2 linked regions of the Gemmata obscuriglobus genome follow. Each later gene encodes a partner of the first gene's protein in a complex. Links are inferred from orthologs where the notes say so. Each region holds a gene or a part of one and is shown on either strand. Other genes may lie near its edges. The genes, in order: secY and secA.

Region 1 (6,199 bases):
CCGCAAAGCGGGACCGGTTTCGGTGACCGTCCTCGGCTGTCAGTCGCACGCCCGGCGAACCCCAGAGTCGGAACAGGCGTCGTGCTAACAACAGTGTGGTCAGCGGGGGTTGCCGGAGCAACACCCCACTGACCGCAGGTGGCTGATCACATCTTGTCGGTTTTGAACGGTTAGACGCGGCGCTTCTTGGGCGGACGGCAGCCGTTGTGCGGGAGCGGGGTCACGTCTTCGATGGCCTTGACGTTGAGGCCCGACGCCTGAAGGGCGGTGATCGCGGATTCGCGGCCGGCGCCCGGCCCCTTCACCCGCACCTCGACCTCCTTGACGCCGAACTTGGACGCCTTGGAGGCGCACTCTTCGGCCGCCCGCTGCGCCGCGAACGGCGTGCTCTTGCGGCTGCCCTTGAACCCGACCGCCCCGCCCGACGAGTGGCACAGCGTGTCGCCGTTCGTGTCGGTGATGGTGACGATCGTGTTGTTGAACGTGCTCTGCACGTGGGCGACGCCGCGGCTTACGTTACGCCGTGTCTTCTTCTTCTTGCTCTTCGCCATGTTCGTGGTGTTCGGTGGTTGGTGTTCAGTGTTTAGTGCCGACCCGTTCGGTCATGGTGTTTCGCCACAGTTCGCGAACCGTGTTCAACTCAACACGAAACACCAAACACTAACGTTACCGCATGTCCTTGACGCCCTTCTTGCCGGCGACCGTCTTGCGAATGCCCTTGCGGGTACGGGCGTTCGTCTTCGACCGCTGGCCGCGCACCGGCAGGTTCTTCCGGTGCCGCTCGCCGCGGTAGCACTTGATTTCCTTCAGCCGCGCGATGTTGGAGCCTTCCACGCGGCGGAGCGGCCCTTCGACGAGGTACTCCTTGTCGAGGAGCACCGCGATCTCGGCGATCTCCTTGTCGTTCAGCTCTTTGGCCCGCCGCTGCGGGTCGAGGTTGAGCTTCTCGCACACTTCCAGCGCCGTGGTCGGCCCGAGCCCGCGGATGTACCGCAGTGAGATGTGGGTCGGCTTGTCCGGCGGGATGTCAACGCCTTGAATACGGGGCATATCAGCTACCAGAGGTCAGAGAACAAAGGACAGAGGACAGCGAGCAAAGACCAGAGTCGGTTCCGACCTCTGTCTTCTGGCGTCTGTCTTCTGGTGGTCAACCTTGCCGTTGCTTGTGCCGGGGGTCTTCGCAGATCACGCGAACGACGCCCTTGCGCTTGATCATCTTGCACTTGTCGCAGATCCGCCGCACGCTCGCACGCACCTTCATGGGGCACCCATTCGCCAGACGACCTGTTGCCACAACGACTGGCGCCGCGGCCGTTTCAAATTCCGAAAGCCCGCACACGCCGGGTAAACCTTCAATCTACCCGGGCTTGAAAAACCGACAAGGCCGCACCGCCAAATTATTGAGCCGGCGCCGGAGCGGCCGGAACCGTTTGCGGTTCGTCGTCGAACGCGCCTTCATCGGCGGTGATGACGACCACCCCGCTCGCCGTGAGCGCGAGCGTGTGCTCCACGTGAACGCTCGCCAACCGGTCCCGTGTCACCACGGTCCACTGGTCGCCGAGCGTGTCCACTTCCGCCCGCCGCATGTTCACCATCGGCTCAACGGCCAGTGTCAGCCCCGGCTCGAGTTTGAAGTCGGATTTGCGGGTCTCGCGGTCAACGTAGTTGGGCACCTGCGGGTTCTCGTGCATGATCCGCCCGATGCCGTGACCCACGTACGATGTCACGACACTGAACCCGGCCTGCTCGACGTGCCGCTGCATCTCGCTCGCGACCTGGCTCCACCACTTCCGCTTCGGCAGAAGGTCGATCGCGATCTGGAGCGTCTCCTCACCGACCTTCAGGAGCCGGGCCTTCTCGGCCGACACCGGCCCGATCGGAATGGTGATCGCGCGGTCCGCGCACCAGCCGTTCAGCTTGCACGCGGTATCGACCTTCAGCAGGTCGCCCTCTTTCAGCACCCGCTGACCGGGGACGCCGTGAACCACCTGCTCGTTCACGCTCAGGCACGTGACCGCGGGGAACGGCGTTTTCCCGGGGTAGCCCTTGAACAGCGGGATCGCGTTGTGTTTGGCGTAAAACGCCTCAACCGCCTGATCCATTTCGATCGTCTTGACGCCGGGCTTCGCCATCTCGCGACAAATGCGGAGCGCGCGGGCGACGAGTTTCCCGGCCTCGCGCATGAGCGCGATCTCGCGGGCGGATTTCAGTTCCGGCGGCCGGTTCGCGTTGGGTCGGATCATCGGGTAGCGCGGGGGTGGCGGAATTCGGAACACGGGTTCAAAACAACGGCGACAACGATTTCCTTGCGGGAGCCGAGTTCCGCGGCCGCGTCACGGCCGAGTCCTCCCGGCGGGAGTCGAACCCGCGACAGCCGATTTATAAGATCGGCACTCTGCCGCTGAGTTACGGGAGGCGCGTGAACCGCTCCGACATATGCCATCGCGTATCACGGCGCCCTCCCTTCTGCGGTTAGAACCGCGTTCCCGGTTTCGTCCGGCCGGCGTACCAGCAGCGCCGCCAGCACGTCGGCGAAAATCTTCTCCGGACCCTGCGTCGCGTCGATGTCGTCCACCAGCCCTTGCCGCCGGTAATGTTCTAGCAACAGGTCCGTGTTTTTGTGGAACTCGCCGAGCCGCCGCCGGACCGTTTCTTCTTTGTCGTCGTCGCGAAGAACCAGTTCCGCCCCGCACACGGTACAAACGCCCGGGACTTTTGGCGGTTGCGCGGTCACGTGAAAGCACACGCCGCACGCCCCGTTCGAGCAGCACCGCCGCCCGCTGATCCGCCGAACGACCTCGTCGTCGTCGATGCGCAGGTTCACAACGGCATCGACCCGCAGGAACTCCTGTCTCAGCAACGCGTCGAAGGCGACCGCCTGGGAATAGGTCCGCGGGTAGCCGTCCATCACGAACCGCTCGGGCCGGCTCTTACCACGGAACAGTTCGGCGACCACCTCGTTCACGACCGTGTCCGGCGCCAACAGTCCCTGTCTGATCAGCGGCCCGACGATCCGGCCCGTCTCGGTGTTCCGTCTGATCGCGTCGCGGAACATTGCGCCGGTGCCAATGACGGTCAGTCCGAACCGCTTGACGAGCCGGTCGGCCTGCGTGCCCTTGCCGCTGCCCGGGGGTCCGACGAGCACCAATCGCATGAACCGTCACCTTCAAATGTCCGCCGCCGCCGAGCGGGCCTGACGACACCTGCGAACCGAGTTCACCGGGTGGGCTTGGCGGACACCAATCCTTCATAACCACTGTATTGTTGTCTGCGTCACAGGCATCAGCAAGAGGATCGCGAAAATCCCCCCCCGTGCCGACTACTTGCACAACTCCCGTGTTTACACCTTGTGGTAGTTCCAGCAGTTCGATTTTCTCCGCTTTCGTACCAAATGGAACTACCAGCAAAGAGTTCCTGTTCGTGAAGCGAAACGAGCCGCGCCAGCATCAACAACCCCAAACGATGACAAAACAATACTTTACGCCCCAATCTACTGCCGCGAGCGTTCACAATACCAGCGGACGTCTGCAACTCGTATTCGGTTTCATGCCGGTGGTGCGTGGGTAGCGACCGCCCAGCTCCGGACCAGTCTGACGCCAGCAAATGTCCAGCCGCCACCCCATGCGTCTCAGTCGGCTGGGGACCCACAGCCTCAATACGCGGCTCACGTTCCAGCAGCGATCGAGTTGTCTCTGCGGCCAGGATGCCACAGCCCCAAATGAGGCCAGCAGTTGACTCCCCCGAAAGAGAGGGGAACGCCTCACCAAACAACAAGCCAGATGAGCCAGTGTCTCATGAGCGACGGCTCTACTCACACTCCGAGTTGCCGCTACCCTCACAAATGGCACGCGAGCAGTTCCGTGTTTCACGTCGGGCCATTTCAGTGCCGTCCGCTGACGCAGACGCTTCGACCGGAGCCGGAATTACCGATTGAACGGTTTGGGTCAGCGGGTCAAGTTAAATCCAGCCGCTTCAAGTTCGCGCGGCTTTGGTAATCGGCTGTGAGATCTGAGATGCCACCCGCCCGCATCAGCAGGCGGGTGGCGCACACGATTGACGAACTTGAAACTACTGGAATCCGAATCCGTGGCACGGTGAAGCACAGAACCGATCTTGAAATGGCACGACGGCAAAAAGCTCTCGCCTTTTGCCGTCGCAGTTCCGACTTTACCGGCGTTGCGGCGAAATCACGATTCGTCGGTCAGCCCGGGGTAGTTCCGCATGACGAGGTGACTGTTGATCTTCTGCACCAGGTCGAGCGCCACGCTGATCACGATAAGCAGGCCCGTACCGCCGAAGTAACTCGCGACCACCAGCGGAACGCCCATCTCGTTCGAGATCACGTTGGGGATGATCGCGATGATCGCGAGGAACGCCGCCCCCACGAACGTCACCCGCATCAGCACCCGTTCGAGGTAGTCCGCGGTCTTCTTGCCCGGCCGGTAACCGGGGATGAAGCTGCCGTGGTCCTTCAGGTTGTCGGCGATCTCCTTCGGGTTGAAGGTGATCGCCACCCAGAAGTACGTGAACACGTAGATCATCACCACGTAGCCGAAGTTGTACATCCAGCCGCTGTGGTTGTTGAACACGCTCGACAGCGTGCCCGCCCAGCCGATCGAGCTGTCGGAGAAGCTGTAGATCGCGTTGAACAACAGGCCCGGGACGATGAGCAGGGTGCTCGCGAAGATCACGGGCATCACACCGGCCGCGTTCACCTTCATCGGCAGGAACTGGCGCGTGCCGCCGTACACCCGTCGGCCGCGGACGTGCTTCGCGCTCTGGGTCGGGATGCGGCGCTGGGCCTTCGTCATCGCGATCACGCCGACGACCACCACGACGAACAGGAACGCGAGAACGATCAGTTTCTCGAACGTGATGTCGGTCCCGGCCCCGCCGAGTGTGAACACCGAGTCCTTGATCTTGCCCGTGGAGGAGTCGATCAGGAGCATGTTGACCGCGTCCGGGATGCGGGACACGATCCCGGCCATGATGATGAGCGAGATGCCGTTGCCGATGCCGTACTCGTCGATCTGCTCGCCGAGCCACATCAGGAACACGGTACCTACGGTCAGCGTGACAACGGCCGTGAAGCCGAACCACCACAGGTCAAAGCCGGCGTTGTACCCGTCGGGCGCGAGCCCCATCCCGCTACCGTCACTGGCCTCGGGCTTCATGACGGCCTGCACGACCATGACCGCCTGCACGATGCAAATGGGCACCGTGAGATAGCGGGTCAGTTCGTTCAGCTTCTTGCGACCGCTCTCGCCCTCCTTGCGGAGCTTCTCCAGCGACGGCACCACCCCGCTCGACAGGAGCTGGATGATGATCGACGCCGAGATGTACGGCATGATGCCGAGCGAGAAGATGCAAGCGTTCGAGAGGTTACCGCCGGAGAACAGCGACACGAACCCGAGCACCTGTCCCAGCGCGCCACGCTGCGCCTGCGACATCTTCTCGGCCATCTTCGCCTGGTCGATCATGGGCAGCGGGACGTAGTACCCGATGCGGTAGACCGCCAAGAAGATGAGGGTGATGAAGATCTTCTTCCGGAGTTCCGGGATCTTGAAGACCGTGAGGAGCTGTTCGGGCACCAAGCCCAGGACGCTGGCCGCGGCGCCGAACAGGATCAGCGTCCACCCGAGCCAGGACAGGGTCGGCCCGCCGTACGAAAACGTGGCCACCCCGCCGATGAGCGTGCCGACACCGGCGACGAGGCTGATGGAGCGCCAATTCATGGGTAATCCTTTCACTCAGGCGGGCGGGGGCGTGAGCCCCCTGTTAAACGTCCGTGCGGCTCGACGCGCTGGAGTTTAACAAGGGGCTCACGCCCCCGCCCGCCAAGTCGTTCCTCACGCCTTCGGCTTCTTCGCGGCCTTGGCCGCTTCCAGCGCCTTCTTCTTCGACCCCATCTTGTTGCGGACCGGCTTCTTCGGCGCCGGGATCAGGTCGCAGGTACCGCCCGCCTTCTCGATCGCGGCCTTGGCGGCGGCGGAGAAGTGGTCGGCCCGGACGGTCAGCTTCTTGGTCAGCTTGTCCGCCCCTTCGCCGAGGATGCGGAGGTGGTCGAAGGTGCCGACCACGAGCCGCCGCCCCTTCAGCGCGGCCACGTCAACGGTGCTGTTCGCGTCAAACGCTTCGAGGTCACCGACGTTGACGACCGCCGCGGTCTTGTCCCAGGTCGCGTGGCTGAAGCCGCGCT
Region 2 (10,182 bases), 180 kb from region 1 along the record:
CCCATTTACCGTTGCGATGGGCAAGGTGACCGGGCCGAAGGTGAAGGCGTGGTGGTTCAACCCGCGGGACGGCAAGGCGACCGCGGTCGGCACCTTCCCGAACACCGGCACCCGGACGTTCACCCCGCCCGCCGACGGCGAGTTGCTCGACTGGGTGCTCGTACTCGACGACGAGTCGAAGAACTTCCCGGAACCGGGCGCTACACCGCGGTAGCCGATCCGCTTAACGCCGACCATCACGCGCTCGCCCGCTGGCGGGCGCTCACCCCGGGAGCCCATCGTGCCGCACACGCGACGCACTTTTCTGACATCGGCGGCTCTTGGTGCTATGGGGCTGCAAGCCTTCGCCGAACCGCCGCCGGTGCCCACGACCGGCGCCGAGAACGCGAACCTGGAGCCGTTCGACCAGCTCTTTCAGTCGTTCCTGGCCCGTCACAAGTTGCCCGGCGCGGCGGTCGCGGTCGCGCGCGGCGGGAAACTCGTGTACGCCCGCGGGTTCGGGTTCGCCGACGCCGAACAAAAGGTGCCCGTTGCACCGGACGCGCGGTTCCGCATCGCCAGCGTGTCCAAACCGATCACCGCGGTTGCGGTCCTGATGCTCGCCGAGCAGGGGAAGCTCAAGCTCGACGACGCGGTACTGAAGTACATCAAACTGAAACCGGCACCCGCGAGCGGCGTCGAACTTGATGAGCGGTGGCAGAAGGTGACCGTCCGCCAGTGCCTCCGGCACACCGGCGGTTGGGACCGGGACCGTGAGGGCGGGTTCGACCCCATCGCGGTCCCGGGGCGCGTCCGGCGCGCGCTGAAGCTCGACGGCCCGCCAACGCCCGACGACATCGTTCGTTACATGATGGGACAGCCGCTGGATTTCGGCCCCGGAGCGCGGTTCGCGTATTCGAACTTGGGTTACTTGGTTCTCAGCCGGGTCCTTGAGGCCGTGACCGGGCAGCGGTACGAGTCGTGGGTGAAAAAGCACGTGTTCGGGCCGCTGGGGGCGACCACACCGGCACTGGCCCGGGGGCTGCCCGAGAACCGTTCAAAGGCCGAAGTGTCGTACCACGACGCGAAGGGGCGCAAAGGCGCCTGTCTGTACCCGCCGCGCGCCGGACGCCAGGTGCCACTGCCGGACGGGGCGATGAACGTCGAGGCGTTCGAGGCGCATGGGGGGTGGGTCGCTTCGGCCGTCGATCTGGTCCGGTTCGCGTCCGCGTTCGACGGGGCGCGAACGTCTCCGCTCCTTTCGGGCGCCAGCATCCGAGACATGTGGGCGCGGCCGGACGGGGCCGCCGGGTTCGGACCCGACAAGAAGCCGCGCGAGGTGTACTACGGTTGCGGGTGGAACGTGCGCCCCGTCGGCGACGGCAAGCTGAACGCGTGGCACGACGGGTGGATCCCCGGCACCAACACGCTCCTGGTTCGGCGGTGGGACGGCTTAAGCTGGGCGGTGCTGTTCAACACCGACTCGACCCCGGAGGGCGACGCCCCGTCCGGGTTGATCGACGCCCCGGTTCACCGCGCGGCCGGCAAGGTGCAGAAATGGCCGGACGGCGATTTGTTTGAGAAATTTATGTGAGTCCAATGACGGCTGGACAGCACCGCGAATTGTCGTTACGTTTTCCGAACTTTGAACTGGCGAGCGGGGCAAGAGCCGGCGCGATTTTTCTCCCACAATCGCGCCGAATTTTTTCAATCAAAACCGCTCGTCGGGGCAAGTATAGGGCAAGCGGAGCGTAAAATCGCGGTCCGCAGGATAATGCCGAATCGGTCCGGGCGAACAGGTGAGTGTTAGCCAGCTCGGTACCGATCGTCTCTGGTTTGGGTGCGTCGCCCGCGTACCCGCTCTCCGAGGTTCCCATGCGCCGCCCTTCTCGGTTCTTGCGCCGTCACCCACTTCTGGTACTCACTGCGCTCGGCATCACGTTCGCGGCCTGGATCTGCTGGGACGCGTTGAGCCCTGCCGAACCGGAAGCCGCGCCTGAGATTACGCTCCACCCGCGGCTCGCTCCGACCGCTATCAGCGAGGAGGCGGTTTTTCCAGTGATCACGCCGGAAGGAACAGCCCAGGCGCTACCGAGGCTGAAGACCGGTATGTCGCGGACCGAAGTGGAGGGGTTGGTCGGTGCGCCCACCTCGGGTAACATTTCCCCGGCTACCGTTGCCGATGGGCGGGTGGTGTATCGTACCCAGTACGAAACTGACCTCACGCCGCTCGCCACCGTGCGCCCGATCCAGCGTTCCCTTCCCCGGCGCCCGAGCCCGTCTTCGACGCTCGTGACGCTGGAGTTCGATGCGACCAAGCCCGGGCACCCGCTCGTCGGCATCTACTACCCTGATCCGCTCTTCTGATCGGCATGTTGTTTCCGCTGTCGCGTTCGCCCGCTCGGGCGATCCGCCTTGACCCGTTCTTTCGTGCCGCGGTATGGATCACACCTCCGGGTCGGTCGGTTCGCCGCCACGGCCCGTCCGCCGCGACCACGCGAAAGGACCGGCACAGCCATGTTCGGGCGCTCGTCCCTGGTTCCCCCGCAACTGACGCCCGCGATCCCGACCCTGCGCCCGATCGCAGTAACCGAGCCGCCGCGGCTGCGCCCGAGCCGGAACCGCACCCGGGGTGCAAAGGCCCGGCTCACGCTGGCGTCGTTCGCCGCGATTCTGGTGGCCGCCAATGCGGCGTTCGCGGTCGCGCTCGACGCGCGACTGCCGCTCGTCCGGTTCCCCGAGTACGGGCACAGGCTTGCATCCGTTCAGCGGCTCCGGGCCGAACACCCCGACCGGCCGCTGGTGCTGGCCGTGGGCAGTTCGCGCACACAGATGGCACTGAACCCGGCCGCGACGGGGCTTCCGGAGGGACCGCGGGACCCGCTGGTGTTCAACTTCGGGCTGGCCGGCGCGCTTCCGGTCCATCACCCGCTCGGGTACCGCCGGCTCCGCGCCGACGGGGTTAAGCCGGACGCCGTCATCGTCGAGATCTTCCCGGCGCTGCTCTGCGTTCCGGACGCCGCCCACACTGTCTATGCAGAGAACGGGGCGGGGCTGACCGCTGCCGAGCTGGCGACCCTGGCCCCGAACACGCACGACCCGGAGCCGGTCCGGCGCTGGATTCAGTCCCGGGCGTTCGGACCGGCCGCGCACCTCCAAAGTATTCAGCACCAAGCCGTACCGGACCTGTTCCCGGACCCCTACTGGGTGCCGCTGAGCGCTCGGTTCCCGAGCGGAACCGGGTTCCACGCGTTCCCGGCGAAAGAGATTCCCGACGCAGACCGGCAGCGGGCGACTGATAAGGCGGTCGGTGCGTACCGACAGATGTGCCGCGAGATGCCGTTGCACCCGATGGCGGAGCGGGCGTACCGGGAGGTGGTCGCGGCGTGCCGGGCCGACGGGGTGCCGGTCGCTCTGTACCTCACCGCCGAAGCGCCGCTGTTCCGTGAACTGTACACGCCCGAGTCCCGCGCGGCCCTTGCCGCGTTCGTTCGAGTGTTCACCAGTGAGCTCGGCGTCCCCGTGTTCGACCTGTCCGACGGATGGGAGACCGGCGACTTCTGGGACGGGCACCATATGCTTCCGGGCGGTGCCGAGAAGTTCAGCCGCCGGCTCGCGGACCGGCACTTGCGGCCGTGGCTCGCCACGGTACTGCCGGGGCGGTGATGGCGCTGCGGCGCCGAACAGCGAGTTCGGCCCTTTTCGGCGTCCCGTTAGCATGGCGCCGCCTGTGCGGACGGTACGGGCCCGCGCGACCGGTCTGTATTGACCGGTTTTTCTATGCTCCTTAGATTGGGAATCTGGCGCGGTCGGTGCGCCCCGGCATGACTCCGGGCGGGCGCAGCGACTTTCGCGCACGAGGATTAACGCAATGGCGACGGCACAGACCGGGATGGAACCGACGTTCTTCGAGAAGCTGGGCGACAAGTTCAACGCCTTCGTCGAAGCGTGCGTGGGCGTCATCTCCCGGCTGGCGGGCGGGTCCGCCGACGAGCGCCGCATTCGGGGCATCGGGTACGTGCGCCCGCGCGGCGCCGCGGTCCACACCGTGGTGCCCGGCTCGGCGCTCGCGAAGGTGAACGAACTCGAACCGAAGATGCAGGCGCTCACCGACGAGCAACTCAAGGGGCTCACCGCCGAGTTCCGCGAGCGGCTCAAGGGGGGGGCCACCCTCGACCAGTTGTTGCCCGAGGCGTTCGCCGCGGTCCGAGAGGCCGGCCGGCGCACGAAGGGCATGCGCCACTACGACGTGCAGGTGGTCGGCGGCGCGGTGCTGCACGGGTACGGCACCGGGCTGGGCAGCATCGCCGAGATGAAGACCGGTGAAGGCAAGACCCTCGTCGCGACGCTCGCCGCGTACCTCAACTCACTTGAGGGGCAGGGCGTCCACGTGGTCACCGTGAACGACTATCTGGCGCGTCGCGACTGCGAGTGGATGCTGCCCATCTACTACGCGCTGGGTGTGAACGCGGCGTACATCCAGAGCGACATGGACCCGGAGGCCCGGCGCCGCGCCTACGAGTGCGACCTCACCTACGGCACCGCCTCCGAGTTCGGGTTCGACTACCTGCGCGACAACATGAAGATCGCGCGGCACGACGACGAGAACTACCACCCGTACTACCGGCAGGTGCAGCGGGCGCACCACTACGCCATCATCGACGAGGTGGACAACATCCTCGTCGACGAGGCCCGCACCCCGCTCATCATCAGCGGCCCGGCCTTCTCCGACGCCAAGCGGTTCGCCGAGGCCGACAAGGTGGCCCGCGCGCTGACGGAACTGGAGCGCAAGGCGCGGCGCGACATCGTCGCGGCCGGCACCATGAAGGCCGGCGGCACCGAAGGGGACGGGCTGACGCTGCTCGCCCCGCTCGACCCCGCCAAGGTGGACCCGCAGAACCCGCCCCCGAAGGGCGTGTACTTCGAGATCAAGGAGAAGGAGCGCACCTGCCATCTGACGGATGCGGGCGTGCGCAAGGCCGAAGAGCTGGCGGGGGTCGAGAGCTTCTACACCGCCGGCAACATGGAATGGCCGCACCTGATGGACAACGCGCTGAAGGCGCACCACCTGTACCAGATCGACCGCCACTACATGATCGACCGCGACGCGCGGGAGAACAACGAGCTGTCGATCGTCATCATCGACGAGCACACCGGCCGCGCGATGTACGGCCGCCAGTGGTCCGACGGGCTGCACCAGGCCGTCGAGGCGAAGCACACCAAAGACGGGGTGCAGATCAAGCAAGAAACGCAGACGATGGCCACGGTCACGCTGCAGAACTTCTTCAAGCTGTACAAGAAGCTCGCGGGCATGACCGGCACCGCGAAGACCGAAGAGAACGAGTTCTGGAAGATCTACAAGCTTGACGTGGTGGCGATCCCCACCAACAAGCCGATGCTCCGCATCGAGCACAAGGACCTGGTGTACCGGACCGACAAGGAGAAGTGGGACGCGGTCGTTAACGAGGTCGTGGAGATCAGCAAGAGCGGGCGCCCGATCCTGATCGGCACCAAGGACGTGGACAAGAGCGAGAAGCTCTCGCAACTGCTGAAGCGCCGGGGGGTCAAGCACGAGCTGCTTAACGCGAAGCCGGAACACGTGGGCCGCGAGGCCGAGATCGTGGCCCAGGCGGGGCGCATCGGAGCGGTCACCATCTCCACGAACATGGCCGGCCGCGGGACCGACATCATCCTCGGCGGCAACGCCGAAACGCTCGCGTGGGCACGCCTCAAGCAAGCCAAGGACGCCGACGGACGGCCCCTATACCCCACGCGCCTGGAGGTGCCGAACGACGTGTGGGCCGCGACGATCGGCGAGATCGAAGCGAAGGAGAGGATGAAGGAAGAGGGCCGTAAGGTCGCCGAGATGGGCGGGCTGCACATCCTCGGAACCGAGCGGCACGACTCCCGCCGCATCGACAACCAGCTCCGCGGCCGCGCCGGCCGCCAGGGCGACCCGGGGTCGAGCCGGTTCTACCTGTCGCTCCAGGACGAACTGATGCGCCTGTTCGCGGGCGAGTGGGTCGGGAACGTGCTCACCCGGCTGGGGATGCAGGAGGGCGAGGCGATCGAGTCCGGCATGGTGAGCCGGCGCATCGAGAAGGCCCAGAAGAAGGTCGAAGAGTACCACTTCGACCAGCGCAAGAACCTGCTCGAGTACGACGAGGTGATGGACCTCCAGCGCAAGCGCGTGTACGGCGCGCGCCAGGAGATCCTGGACGGCATGAACCCGCGGGCCATGATCCTGGACATGATCCGCACGCAGATCGCCGACGCGAGCGCGCGGTTCCTGAACGACAGCTACGGCGCCGCCAGCTTCGCCGAGTTCGCCAGCAACCGGCTAGGCATGGAGTTCGCCGCGGGCGATTTCCGCACCTCCTCCTACGAGGACGCGGCGCGCCTAGCGATCGAACAGGCGCTGGCCAACGTCGAGACGTTCATGCAGGAGCGGCTCGAAGAGAACCTCGGGGCGGACGAGGACCCGAAGGACTGGAAGTGGTCGGAACTGACCCGGGCGGTTAACGCCCGGTACGACCTCAAGCTGACCGAAAAGGAGCTGCGCAAGATCGCGCCCGACAAGCTCGCGGAACACCTGGGCGCCCAAGCCGAGGCCGCGGTGAACGCGGTGAACCTGGACGAAGGCGCGCGGTACCTCACGCGCACCTACGGCGCCGAGGCACTCGCCGAGTGGCTCCGCCAGCGGTTCGGCGTGAAGATCACCGCCGAGGAGATCGTCGCCCGGGGCGACGGGAGCGAGCTGAACGGGTACCTGTACCAGAAGGTGCGGGCCGCGTACCGCGAGAAGGACGTGGAGTTCCCGGTGCGCGTGGCGATGCAGAACTTCATGTCCGACAAGCCGGCGGCCGGGCAGCAGCGGTACGACCGCGACGGGCTGTACCGCTGGAGCGCCCAGCGGCTCGGGACGGTGCTGGCGGCGCGGAAGCACGGGCCGCAGGTGCTCGCGGACTCGAACGGGTTCTTCGCGGTCGCGTTCCAGGCGCTGGAGGAAGAGGGCTGGACCGAAGAGGTGATCCGCACGGAGCCGCGGTCGAAGCTGCGCGAGCGGCTCACCGCTCTGGCACCCAAGGCGATGCCGGCTGCGGACATCGACGAGATCGACGCCCAGGTGACCACAACCTTCAGCGGCGCCAAAGTCGCCGACCCGGAAGACGCCAAGGAGCTGACCGATTGGGCGCAGCGCGAGCTGGGGCTGACGCTCGACGCCGCGAAGCTCACCGGGCGGAGCGCGGTCGAGGCGCGGCACATGGTCCTCAACGCCTACGACGAAAAGTACCGGCCGGAGATGCACTCGGTCGAGCGGCAGCTCGTGCTGGAGCAGATCGACAGCGCGTGGAAGACGCACCTGCTGGTGATGGACAACCTCCGCAGCGGGGTGGGGCTGGCGGGCTACGCGCAAGAAGACCCGAAGATCGTGTACAAGCGAGAGGGGATGCAGGAGTTCGACAAGATGTGGGCGGGCATCCGCGACCGCATCACCGAAGCCGTCTTCCGGATGGAGGAGATGGGCGACGAGGAGGCGCAAGCGGCGCTGTGGGCCGGCGCCCGCGCGACGCACGCCGCGGCCATCAGCGCGACCCAGGCACGTCAGGCCCAGCTCGATGCATCACAGCAGCAGACCAACACGTCGGGCGGGGGGGAGGCGAAGAAGACCGACCCGATCCGCAACGAGGGCAAGAAGGTGGGCCGCAACGACCCGTGCCCGTGCGGGAGCGGCAAGAAGTACAAGAACTGTCACATGAAGATGGAAGCTGGTAAACGCTGATGAGCAGACGATACGAGTGCTCCGTCCACGCTAAATTTTCGGGTCGAAGCGTCCCACTTTGCCCGAACTATCTGTGAGTGCCGCATCAGTGACCCGAAAATTTAGCGTGGACGGAGCACTAGGCCGTGTGGACAGTCACGATTAGCTTTCGACGTAAGTCTTGAATTATCTTGGTGTAATATCACAACTGTCGCCAGGGGCTCGGCCATCGCAACCGATTACCAGGCATCGACTTGCGAATCGACTGTCCACACGGCCTAGAATGCCGGTGGCGGATTGCATTTTTGTGCTTGACACCTCCCGTGTTAATCTCACTCCAGTCACTATCAACTGGAGTTCCTCGCCATGCTCCGCACTGGATTGGTAGGATTTGTTGGCTCTTGCTATTGGATTGAGTGTTTGCGTTGCTTCTCAAGATGCTCAGGCCGCAGCCCCTTCTTTTTCTTGGGGCAGTTACAAGGGCGATGACGGTAATCAACACACCTATCCGCACTGTGTTGCTATCGCCAGTCAGAACGGGAAAGTTAATTTCGACATCGTAAGCGTTCACCGGTGATGCAGGTGCATATCAACAGTTGGCGAGGAGTGGGCTCACGATCGGTGACTGTTGGGCCTGGCCCGGGATGAGCGTCGGTGCTTTGGCTCCGGTGCGATAGGCGGTGACGGCATCGGTGAGGAACGCCAGGACATTACGCTCCTGTCGGCGGCACGAGGCGATGACCGTGAGGATCCGTTCCACGAACTAGCTCCCCTGCTCGCTCTCGGTCCCGAAGCTCGCTTTCCGCCAGCACACCGCGTGACGCACCTCGCGCTCGGCCGCGTTGTTGGTCGGGTCCACACCGAGGACCCGGGGGAACGTCCACATGAAGTTCCCCACGAATGGTAGGCAGCGGGAAAGCGGTGTAAACTCTGATCACGAGGAGACACACCGATGGCTGGCAAGCGGAAGACGTACACGCCGGAGTTCAAGCTCGCGGCGGTGAAGATGATCACCGAGCAGAAGCTGTCGGTGGCCGAGGTGGCTCGGCGGGTGGGCATCACCGAGAACCGGCTCCACGACGGGCAGAAGGCCCTCGCCACCAAGGGCGTCGATGCGTTCCCCGGCTCCGGTCACCTCACGCCCCAGGAGGAGGAGATCCGCACGCTCCGGGCCGACGTCAAGCGGCTCGACGCGGAGCGCGACATCCTCAAAAAAGCGACGGCGTTCTTCGCCGCCCAGACGAGCGGACCTTCGCCTGGATCGAGGAACGCGAGGCCGAGTGGCCCATCGCGTTGATGTGCCGCGTGCTGGAGGTGTCGCGGTCCGGATTGTACGCGTGGCGGTCACGCGATGTCAGTGCGGCGGAACAGCGGCGCGAGGAACGGACCGAAGAGGTGAAGGCGATCCACGCCGAAGTGAAAGCTCGCTACGGGAGCCCACGCCTCCACGCCGAACGGGTCAGCCGAGGGCACGCGTGCAGCGTGAACTTCGTGGCCCAGGTCATGCGGGAGGCCGGGATCGCCGCGAGGACGAAGCGGACGTTCAGGCAGACGACGGACTCCAACCACGGGTTGCCGGTGGCACCGCACGTGTTGGCTCGGGCGTCCGACCCGGGCGAGCCGAACACGCGCTGGTGTGCGGGCCTCACGCACATCCCGACCCGTGAGGGGTGGCTGTACCTGGCGGTCGTGGAAGACCTGTGCCGCCGCCGAATCGTGGGCGGGTCGATGTCGGAGACGATGACCCGTCGATTGGTGGTGGATGCCCTGGAGATGGCATTGGCCGCTCGTCTCCAGGGGTCTTCGGGTGCGGGCCTGGTGGCGCACTCGGATCGCGGGTCCCAGTACGCCCGCGCGCACGACCAGCGGCGACTGAAGGAGGAGGGGATCACGTGCCGCATGAGCCGCCGGGGCAATTGCTGGGATCACGCGGCGATGGAGAGCTTCTTCGCCAGCTTGAAAAAGGAGCTGGTTCACGACCAGGACTACGTCACCCGCGCGGAGGCCAAGGCGAGCATCGTCGAGTACATCGAGACGTTCTACAACCGGGTCCGAAGGCACTCCGCGCTGGGCGACGTTGCCCCAGGTGAGTACGAGCGAACGTATAACCAAACCCACCGCTAGAAACTGTCCACTTTTCGTGGGGAACTCCAGTTCGCCGACACCAAGTACCACAACCACGCCCTGTACGCGTGGGTCCAGACCATGCGCCCTGGGAACTGGAGATCGTGCGCCGCCCGGAGGGCTCAACGGGGTGGGTGAAGCTGCCGATCCGGTGGACCGTGGAGCGCACGTTCGCGTGGCTCGGCCGGTGCCGCCGCCTCACCAAGGACCGCGAGAAGACGGTGCGGTCCTCGGAGGCGTTCGTTCAACTGGCCATGATCCAGCTCATGCTGAACCGACTTCAACCCAAATACGCGGATCCCGAGTTCCGCTACCAT

What was found.
Region 2: the proteins of secY (region 1) and secA are in contact, whole or in part, in a crystal structure (PDB 3DIN), measured with the Thermotoga maritima proteins. The link is inferred for Gemmata obscuriglobus from one-to-one orthologs. Residues at the interface, in WP_004081795.1 of Thermotoga maritima: Glu108, Gly109, Glu110, Glu111, Ala236, Glu237, Arg238, Arg239, Ile240, Thr241, Ile242, Gln243, Tyr244, Ala245, Arg246, Arg247, Val248, Thr249, Gly250, Arg251, Arg252, Val253, Tyr254, Gly256, Ala257, Ser258, Thr259, Tyr260, Leu261, Pro262; in WP_004082002.1 of Thermotoga maritima: Glu261, Ala262, Arg263, Lys300, Ala301, Arg302, Thr303, Ile304, Ile305, Leu323, Tyr324, Asp325, Pro326, Val329, Ser330, Tyr333, Ile336, Lys340, Phe345, Val349, Glu363, Phe364, Tyr374, Ser375, Gly376, Gly377, Glu393, Ile395, Thr482, Ser483.

The regions. Positions count from the first base shown.
Region 1 is NZ_CP042911.1:8,867,830-8,874,028, forward strand. Bases 3,390-6,199 are described here. They hold secY (preprotein translocase subunit SecY), read right to left. Parts: upstream 5,592-6,199; coding sequence 4,188-5,591; downstream 3,390-4,187. Other genes in these bases: rplO (50S ribosomal protein L15), read right to left, coding at 5,850-6,199. In the rest of the region: rpsK (30S ribosomal protein S11), read right to left, coding at 171-551; rpsM (30S ribosomal protein S13), read right to left, coding at 667-1,050; rpmJ (50S ribosomal protein L36), read right to left, coding at 1,148-1,261; map (type I methionyl aminopeptidase), read right to left, coding at 1,398-2,243; GobsT_RS36805 (adenylate kinase family protein), read right to left, coding at 2,450-3,154. UniProt on the Escherichia coli protein: The central subunit of the protein translocation channel SecYEG. Consists of two halves formed by TMs 1-5 and 6-10.
Region 2 is NZ_CP042911.1:8,688,856-8,699,037, reverse strand. What follows is about bases 3,525-7,962. They hold secA (preprotein translocase subunit SecA), read left to right. Parts: upstream 3,525-3,850; coding sequence 3,851-7,762; downstream 7,763-7,962. Other genes in these bases: GobsT_RS36085 (hypothetical protein), read left to right, coding at 3,525-3,645. In the rest of the region: GobsT_RS36100 (glycoside hydrolase family 140 protein), read left to right, coding at 1-214; GobsT_RS36095 (serine hydrolase domain-containing protein), read left to right, coding at 329-1,573; GobsT_RS36090 (hypothetical protein), read left to right, coding at 1,855-2,346; more of GobsT_RS36085, read left to right, coding at 2,497-3,524; GobsT_RS36060 (IS5/IS1182 family transposase), read left to right, coding at 9,970-10,182. UniProt on the Escherichia coli protein: Required for protein export, interacts with the SecYEG preprotein conducting channel.